3 regions of the Neptunicella sp. genome follow, and region 1 is predicted to be linked to each of the others. Evidence: predicted binding sites of a transcription regulator. Region 1 holds the regulator's gene; each other region holds the start of a gene.
What was found. Region 1 encodes sigma-54, which starts transcription at its own class of promoters, with help from an activator protein. Its sites were predicted from a motif close to GTTGGCACGNNNNTNGNNT; they were not measured.
Positions count from the first base shown of each region.

Region 2: the regulator sigma-54 is predicted to act here: its motif matches at 1,616-1,634, upstream of flhA (flagellar biosynthesis protein FlhA).
Region 3: the regulator sigma-54 is predicted to act here: its motif matches at 1,386-1,404, upstream of flgF (flagellar basal-body rod protein FlgF).

Region 1 covers NZ_JBLWWF010000001.1:8,920-12,209, reverse strand. The annotation lists gene lptA (lipopolysaccharide transport periplasmic protein LptA) at 1-63, shown strand, start outside; gene lptB (LPS export ABC transporter ATP-binding protein) at 65-790, shown strand; gene ACTD55_RS00065 (RNA polymerase factor sigma-54) at 870-2,318, shown strand; gene hpf (ribosome hibernation promoting factor) at 2,357-2,644, shown strand; gene ptsN (PTS IIA-like nitrogen regulatory protein PtsN) at 2,682-3,125, shown strand; gene rapZ (RNase adapter RapZ) at 3,122-3,290, shown strand, end outside.
Region 2 covers NZ_JBLWWF010000017.1:39,628-42,917, forward strand. The annotation lists gene fliR (flagellar biosynthetic protein FliR) at 1-397, shown strand, start outside; gene flhB (flagellar biosynthesis protein FlhB) at 409-1,533, shown strand; gene flhA (flagellar biosynthesis protein FlhA) at 1,671-3,290, shown strand, end outside.
Region 3 covers NZ_JBLWWF010000006.1:78,509-81,798, forward strand. The annotation lists gene flgG (flagellar basal-body rod protein FlgG) at 1-512, opposite strand, end outside; gene flgF (flagellar basal-body rod protein FlgF) at 605-1,348, opposite strand; gene flgE (flagellar hook protein FlgE) at 1,532-2,917, opposite strand; gene ACTD55_RS06410 (flagellar hook assembly protein FlgD) at 2,934-3,290, opposite strand, start outside.

The DNA.
Region 1 (3,290 bases):
GGCAGTAACGATGACGATGGACGCACGATCACTATCTATCAACCCGGCACACAGGAAAAATAAGATGGCAACCCTTAAAGCCACCCATTTAGCCAAATCCTACAAATCCCGTCAGGTGGTAACCGATGTGAGTTTACAAGTCTCTACTGGCCAAATTGTTGGATTATTAGGGCCAAATGGGGCAGGTAAAACGACCACCTTCTATATGATTGTCGGCTTGGTTCCTATCGATAAAGGTCAAATTTTTATTGATGATCAGGAGCTGACTTTGCAACCTATGCATGTTCGTGCCCGCAAAGGTATTGGATATTTACCGCAAGAGTCATCGATTTTTCGTAAATTGACGGTATGGCAGAACTTGATGGCGATTCTAGAAACTCGTAAAGATCTGAGTAAGGCTGAGCGCGAAGAGCATGCAGACGCCCTGTTGGATGAGTTCAACATTAATCATATTCGTAATAGTCTTGGTATGAGTTTGTCGGGTGGCGAACGGCGACGGGTAGAAATTGCCCGCGCATTATCTGCCGATCCGGAATTTATTTTGCTTGACGAACCCTTTGCGGGCGTCGATCCTATTTCTGTGACCGATATAAAGAAAATTATCAATCACCTCAAAGACCGGGGGATTGGCGTGTTAATCACCGATCACAATGTTCGTGAGACCCTTGATGTGTGCGAAACCGCCTATATCGTTAGTCATGGAGAATTAATTGCCCAAGGCAATGCCGAACAGGTGCTAAGTAATCAACAAGTAAGGGATGTATACCTGGGCGAGCAATTCAAGCTATAGTTAGCAAACAAAACATCAACCATTAGCAATGTAACAGCCTTAGCTGGTTTTTGAATTAACGGGACACGACAAGACGTAAATGAAGCCCTCATTACAATTAAAATTTAGCCAACAACTGACCATGACACCGCAGTTGCAGCAAGCCATCCGGCTGTTGCAATTGTCGACCATCGATCTTCAGCAGGAAATTCAGGAAGCCTTGGATGCCAATCCACTATTGGAAGCAGAAGATAATCAGGACTTCCCCGAAAACGAAAACAAAGATTCAGATAATGACTATGAAGCCAGTGACAGTATTGAGTCTGGTGATGCTCTAGAGAAAAATGAATTACCCGACGAATTACCTATCGATTCAACCTGGGATGAATATTACAGTGCATCCTCGGCGCCAGCCGCTCCCATTAGCGGTGGTGATGATGAACAAATTTATCAGGGTGAAACCACCGACAACATTCAAGAACATTTATTATGGCAAATGCGCCTGACCCACTTCAGTGAAACAGATATCGCGATTGCCACTGCCATTATTGATTCTATTGATGAATCCGGTTATCTCACCGTGTCTACTGAAGATATTCTGAATAGTCTCGATAATGAAGAAGTCGACATTGACGAAGTGAATTGCGTATTAAAACGGGTGCAAATGTTCGATCCTGTTGGTGTTGGATCACGAACACCGGCCGAATGTTTGATGGTACAGCTTAACCAGTTTGCCGCTGACACCCCCTGGCTAGAAGAAGCCAAACTGCTAATTACCCAATACATGGATTTACTGGCCAGTAAGGATTATCGCACTCTGATGCGCAAGGCGCGCCTAAATGAAGAACAACTGCGGGAAACCATACGATTAATTCAGACCCTTAATCCACGTCCCGGCAATGCCTTAATTACCACTGAGCCAGAATATGTGATACCGGACGTATCGGTGATGAAAAAGAATGGCCGCTGGGTTGTCGAACTGAATCCCGATAGTCTTCCCAAACTCAATATCAATCAGCAATATGCGGCCATGAGTCGCAGTGTCAAAAATACCAGCGACAGTCAGTTTATTCGCTCACACATGCAAGAAGCCAAGTGGTTTATTAAAAGTCTGCAAAGTCGCAACGAAACTCTGCTCAAAGTGTCCAACTGTATTGTGCAGCAGCAACAGGGATTTTTTGAATATGGTCCTGAAGCGATGAAACCAATGGTGTTAAATGATGTCGCAGAAATGGTGGATATGCATGAATCAACCATTTCCCGTGTCACCACACAGAAATATATGCATACCCCCAGAGGGATTTATGAACTGAAGTATTTCTTCTCCAGCCATGTCGCCACTGAAAATGGCGGTGAGTGTTCGTCCACTGCAATACGGGCATTAATTAAAAAGCTGGTTGCGGCAGAAACACAAAGTAAACCTCTGAGTGATAGTAAGATTGCGCAATTGTTGGCCGATCAAGGTATTATGGTTGCTCGGCGAACCATTGCAAAATACCGCGAATCATTAATGATTCCACCGTCTAACCAACGTAAAAGTCTGCTTTAACGGAGCAGCTTGAACGTCAAATTTAAGGAAGTCGCGATATGCAAATCAACCTGACTGGCCACCATGTCGAAATTACAGACTCACTACGTGATTACGTAGATAATAAATTTACCAAACTGGAAAGACATTTCGATCATATCAATAACGTCCATGTAATACTTAACGTCGAAAAGCTCAATCAAAAAGCCGAAGCGACGTTACATCTACATGGTGCTGAAGTCTTTGCTACCTCAGAGCGTAATGATATGTATGCAGCAATAGACAATTTAATTGACAAGCTTGATCGACAGGTGATTAAGCATAAGGAAAAAGTCAGTCGGCATTAATCCATATTAAATGACTCAGTAAAAGCAGTAATAATTAATGGAAATTAAAAATATACTCACTCCCGGCTGCACAGTTTGTGCAGCCGAAGATTCCAGTAAAAAACGTATTTTGGAAACCATCAGCAATATTGCTCACCAAGCATTGCCGCAATTGAGTTCGGATCAAATACTCGAAAGTCTGTTATCCCGAGAGAAAATGGGCAGTACCGGTATTGGTAATGGCATTGCCCTGCCCCATGGGCGACTGGCTGAACTGGATAAAGTACTGGGAATTTTAGTTACTTGCCAAACACCAATTAGCTTTGATGCAATTGATAACAAACCGGTGGATATATTCTTTGCTCTACTGGTACCCGCGGATCAAGCTCAAGGACATTTACAAACGTTGGCTACCATCGCCGGTAAATTAAGCGATAAAGATATTCTCAAACAAATACGTCAGGCCGAAAGCAATCATGAACTTTATGAGGCGATAATATGAAGCTGATGATTATCAGCGGACGTTCAGGCTCGGGAAAATCTATTGCGTTAAGGGTATTGGAAGATCTCGGCTATTACTGTGTTGATAATCTGCCGGTTAACTTACTCCCCACCCTGACTCACACCGTGGTGGATGAATATGATCAGGTCGCAGTCAGTATTGATG
Region 2 (3,290 bases), on a different contig from region 1:
TTATCTGATTTTGGCTACCTTGATGTTTTGGGCATTTGATGGGCATTTAGCCATGATCAAAATGATTATCCTTAGCTTTGAAGCCTTTCCGGTAGGAGCTGAATGGTGGGACGCGGAGAACTTTCAGAAAATCGCATTGTGGGGACGCTGGATGTTTATCGGTGCAGTGACTTTATCTCTCACGCCGATAGTCTCACTGCTTATTATTAATCTGGCGTTTGGAGTGATGACCAAAGCGGCACCACAGCTCAATGTTTTTACTATTGGTTTTTCTATCGCACAGATAACTGGCTTGATCATTATCTGGTTGACCATGGATAACTTCACCTTTCATTTTGAACAACAGTGGGGTCGGGCACAGCAACTGATGTGCGACCTACTGGTTGTCTGTCAGTAGAGTTATAAACGATGGCTGGTGCACACGAAAAAACCGAAGAACCTACCGCCAAACGAAAATCGCAGGCCCGAAAAAAGGGGCAGATTGCTCGATCCAAAGAGTTTGCTACCACACTCGTATTGATTGCCAGCGCTGTCGCGTTGTTATTTTTAGGCAAGAATATTGGTCAAGCGTTATATCATGTGATGAAACGCTCATTTACCTTGTCCCGCGATGAAACTTACGATTTCAATCATATGTTTCAGATTATGGGCGCGACAATCAGCGAAATCACCGTTCCGGTATTGTTTTATATGGCGGTGGTCTTTGCTGCCGGGATGTACGGCAATATTGCCTTGGGAGGTTATAACTTTACCCTTCAGTCGGCATCCCCAAAATTCGGTAAACTTAATCCGATTCGGGGCCTGAAGCGCATGTTTGGCATGAACGGTATTGTTGAGTTATTGAAAGCCTTAACCAAGTTTATTGTGGTGGCATTAACTACTTATATGTCGCTCAGATTATTTCAGGATGAAGCCTTGCATCTGGATATGGAACTCTATCCTCGCAATATGATTCATGCACTGGAATTATTATCCTGGGTATTTTTAATTATTTGCTGTTCGATGATCCCCATTGCCATTTTTGATGTGCCTTATCAAAAGTATAAGCATTCCAAAGCGATGAAAATGACCAAACAAGAGGTTAAAGATGAACGTAAAAACTCAGAAGGTAATCCTCAGGTAAAAAGTCGAATTCGTAAATTACAATACCAAGCAGCAGCGAAGCGGATGATGCAAGCGGTGCCGACTGCGGATGTGGTCGTAACCAACCCGACGCATTATTCGGTGGCACTGAAGTATGACCAGAATGGTAACAGAGCGCCAATTATGATTGCCAAAGGGCAAGATGAATTGGCAATGCATATCCGAACTATTGCCACCGCCCATGAAGTACCACTGGTTGCCTCACCTATGTTGGCGCGCGCGATCTTTTATTCTACCGAGGTAGATCACGAGATCCCTGCCAAATTGTTTATGGCGGTTGCCCAGGTGCTAGCTTATGTGTATCAACTTAAGGCTTACAAAAAAGGCAAAGGTCAGCGTCCTTCTCCGTTATCCAGAAACTTGCCTATACCGCCAGAGTTACGTCGATAGGGTCATTGACGAGCTACGAGCTATCTGTGCGTCATATCGCTTAAATGGCGTTCAAATAAGGTAACGATTAAGGTTTGGTATTATTGGCCTGGTTGTTGCAATTCCGATAGCAATGTCAATTTTTCGTTGTTCTCCCTATGGAATTAGCTTCATATTTCAATCGTATTGATAAAACTCAGGTTAAACAGATTACTTCCGGATTGGGCGCTCCGATCATCTTATTGGCAATTATGGGCATGGTTATTTTGCCTATGCCGGCTTTTCTACTCGATGCATTGTTCAGTTTTAATATTGCCTTATCCCTAGTAGTGATTCTGGTTTCAGTATTTACCAATAAACCGGTGGATTTTGGTTCTTTTCCCCTGGTTCTATTAATCGCAACAGTATTGCGGCTGGCATTGAATGTGGCCTCCACTCGAATTGTTTTACTGGAAGGTCATGAAGGTGGTGATGCAGCTGGTAAAGTGATTCAAGCTTTTGGTGAAGTGGTGATTGGCGGTAATTTTGCGGTGGGGATAGTGGTATTTGCAATATTACTGATTATCAATTTTAAAGTGGTTACTGCCGGTGCCGGACGTATTTCTGAAGTGAGTGCTCGTTTTACCTTGGACGCCATGCCGGGTAAGCAAATGGCCATCGATGCTGATTTGAATGCTGGTTTTATCGATCAGGATCAAGCGCGTGAACGCCGCGAAGAAATTACCGCAGAGGCTGACTTTTACGGCTCGATGGATGGTGCATCCAAGTTTGTTAAAGGAGATGCGGTCGCAGGTTTGTTCATCATGATGATTAATATTGTGGGTGGTTTATTCATTGGCATAATCCAACATGATTTGAGCTTCAGCGATGCAATCGAAATTTATACCCTACTAACTATCGGTGATGGGTTAGTCGCGCAAATTCCTTCATTGTTACTTTCTGTCGCAACCGCGATTATTGTTACTCGTGAAAATGACAGTCAGGAAATGGGCACCGAATTAAAACGTCAGTTGGGTAATCAGCAGGCCATGGTGGTCACTGCAATAATATTGTTTGTGATGGGGATCGTTCCGGGAATGCCGCACTTAGCCTTTTTAGGTTTTTCCGCTATCGTCGGGGGAACAGCATATTACCGCTGGAAACTGACGAAAGATGAGTCCGATGCCACCAAAAAATCCGGTGAATTGGTTGAAAGAAACAATGCGCCCACTGAAATCCGTGAGCTTGGTTGGGATGATGTGCAACATGTCGATACTATTGGTTTGGAAGTGGGATATCGACTAATTCCTTTGGTAGATAAAAGCCAGGGTGGCGAATTATTGACGCGTATTAAAGGCGTCAGAAAAAAATTATCCCAAGAACTCGGTTTTTTGGTACCTCCTGTGCATATCCGCGACAATCTGGATTTAAGCCCCAATACATATACGATTGCCATGTTAGGTGTCTCTATTGGTGAAGCCGATATCAGCCATGACAGTGAACTGGCGATTAATCCAGGACAAGTGTTCGGTAAATTAGATGGTACAGCAACTACGGATCCTGCCTTTGGGTTGGACGCGGTCTGGATTAAACCTAGCCAACGTGAACATGCGCAAACATTAGGTTATACCGTGGTAGATGCGGCGACAGTGGTGGCGACGCATTTAAGCCAGCTATTAACCACTAACGCCTACCAGCTATTAGGCCATGAAGAAGTACAGCAGTTACTGGACTTGCTGGCTAAAAACAATCCTAAGCTGGTCGAAGGGCTGGTGCCAGAAGTATTGCCTCTTAGTACC
Region 3 (3,290 bases), on a different contig from region 1:
AAGATGACCGGATCGGCCTGACCTGGAACCGTGGCAGAGACTTGTCCGTCTTGCGATATCGTCAACTTTTGCGCATCTTCGGGCACCGTAATATTCGGCTGTAACACAAAACCGGCGCCAGGAGTCACTATCTGACCAGTATCATCCAATGTAAACTGACCATTGCGGGTATAAGCAATATTGCCATCTGGTTGCAGTATTTCGAAAAAACCACCGCCCTGAATCATCATATCCAGTGAGTTTTCCGTGGTAATCATATTACCTTGGGTAAACGCTTTTTGCGTTGCAACCACTTTACTGCCGGCCCCAAGCATTAAGCCTGAAGGTAATTCAGTATCAGCCGATGAACGGCCACCGGGTTGATTTATATTTTGATACAGCAAATCTTCGAAAATCGCGCGACTTTTCTTAAATCCAACCGTACTGGCGTTAGCCAAGTTATTGGATATGACTGACACATCAGTTTGTGCCGCATCGAGTCCGGTTTTGCTTATCCATAATGCTGGATGCATTACTCACCTCCAGTTAAAACTGCTGCACGGCAACGTCGCCGCATAATTTTCAATTCACGCCCTGACCAATTCAGCAAAGGCAACCTGATGAATTACAGTATCCTCATCATGTTGTTACCCTGAGCATCTAACTCACTAGCTTTTTTCATTAGCTTCACTTGCATTTCGTAATGACGCTGCAAACTGATCAAATTGACCATCTCTTCAATAGGATTGACATTGCTGTTTTCCAGCATGCCGGTTCGCACTTGCACATTGGCATCAGCCACGGCGATCGCCCCGTCTTTTTGTCGAAACAATCCGTCCAATCCCCGCTCAATATTTTTATTGCCGGGATTAACCAGTTTCAGCCGGCCAACTTCTTCCTGTACATTCGCTGGGGCTCCCAACGGCTGTACCGAAATAGTGCCATCATTAGCAATGCTGATATTGGATAGTGGTATAGGCAATTGCATGGGACCACGGTCACCAATAACCGGGTTGCCACTAGAGTCAGTTAACATGCCATTTTGATCGACGTGCAAACTCCCCGCACGGGTATAAGCTTCATTGCCTTGCTTGTCATTGACCGCCAACCATCCATCACCTTGCAAAGCGACATCCAGATTGCGACCAGTTTGAATCATGGCTCCCCCTTCGTAATCATTGGTGGGAGATTCTGTCATGGCAAAAACCCGGGTGGGCAAGCCTTCACCAAAGGCCGGCATTGCCCGCGCTTGCTCAAGCTGAGCTTTAAAACCGTTGGTTTGGGCATTAGCCAAATTATTGGAGCGCAGCGCCGTTCCTAATAAGTCCTGACTGGCACCACTACTGGCGATATAAAGCATTTTATCCATGACAATTAATTGACTCTAAGAAACCTTACTGTTTAGAAAGCAATTTTGATGCCATTAAATGTTGGGTTATCAATGAGGCGTGAACAAAAACGATTCAGTGGCGGGTGATCGACTGTAGAGGATGGGATAAAAACAAAGACCACCTTGCGGTGGTCTTATCAATCACTGTCGTAATCAGTTCAATTAACGGATATTCAGTACTGTCTGATTCAGCTGGTTATTGACTTCCAGTGCTCTGGAGTTAGCCTGGAAGTTACGCTGGGCAATAATCATATCAATCAATTCCGACGTCAGGTTAACATTAGCCTGTTCCAGCGCCGATGAATTGATATCCCCAAAGGTACCAGTGGTGGCTTCACCAGCGAGTGCTTCCCCGGACAAAATACTTTCTTGCCACTGGGTATTACTTTGCTGGGTTAACCCCTGATCATTGGCAAAGCGTACCAAGGCAACACGAGTAATCGGCTCTGATGTACCATTCGAATAAGTGGCACGTACCAAACCATCCGGACCAATATCAATCCCGGTTAACCGTCCTACCGGTAGGCCATCTTGTTCCAAGGAGGTGACTTCAAAAGGCGAAGCAAATTGCGTAATTTCGTCAGGAGTCGCATTACCACTATCTAATACAAAATTAGTTGTAATTGTCTGCGTTGCATCTGAACCATTAATTAAAGGAGGGTTGCCTAATGCTTCACTAACAATATTTCCCGTAGATAAAGAAGTTCCATCTGCACTTTGCATATCAATGAAATCCCCACCACTGGAAAATAACAATCTAAATCCTGCTACCGCATTCCCGGAAGTTTCACCTACCACGTTGGCACCCGTAGCTGGAGGGGCGACGGGAGCCAATTCATCCCCGCCCATACTGTTAATAGGTTCATCATCAATATACGTCACACCAACCCACTCATTGGTATTATTCACGTCTTTCATAAAGTAATAAGTCATCACATGACTATCACCTAAAGAATCATAAATAGTGATTGAGGTTGCTGCGTTATAGGTCAGTGGATCGGCCGGATCAAATAAATCTGGCTCTACAGGGTCATCCCCAGCAGGTAGATTGAACTTCGGTGACACTTCAGTGGTTTGTTGTGGTGACCCGGAAGAATCAGGAATTCGCACCGGTACCGTTGTACTTAGTGCCACTGATGAAGAAGTACCATCACTATTGACAGGAAACCCCATCAAATTGTCGCCATTAGAATTTACCACGAAATTGTTTGAATCCAGTTTAAACATACCGGCACGGGTAAAAGAGAAATCTCTAGACGCGGGTTCTGGTGTTGTGGCAAAAAAACCATTACCGGTAATCGCCAAGTCCAAAGCATTTTGAGTAAATTGCAAACTGCCCTGACTAAACTGTTGAGCGACTTCCTGGGTTAACACCCCGTCACCCACTTTGGTTTTCCCCCCGGCCAATAGAGATGCCGCATACACATCACCAAACTCAGCGCGGGATTCTTTAAATCCGACGGTGTTAACGTTGGCAATATTGTTGGCCGTTGTATCCAAATCTTTTTGCGCGGCATTGACACCACTTAATGCAATATTAAAAGACATCGCTTATTTCTCCTCGTTAACTACCAATCTCTAATACATCTGCCAGCTTAATGCTTTGTTCGCCTTGCAGATTGAGAATAATCCCCTGACTACTAGAAGCCAGGCTGACACTGTCAACATGCCGATGCATGGCAGTGACTAAATCGGTTGATTCACCACCGACGGTGGCATTGGCCTTGACGGAATATTTGCCGGGCGGCACAACATTGCCATTCTGATCCGTTCCGTCCCAATTAAATTCAATATTGCCAGCAGCATGATCACCTACGGGTATCACCTTAATGGTTTCACCATAGCTATTTTCAATTGTGATCTTCATTGAATGAGAAGCTTGGTCTGTAATCACCATACCACTAATATTGCCACCTTCTTC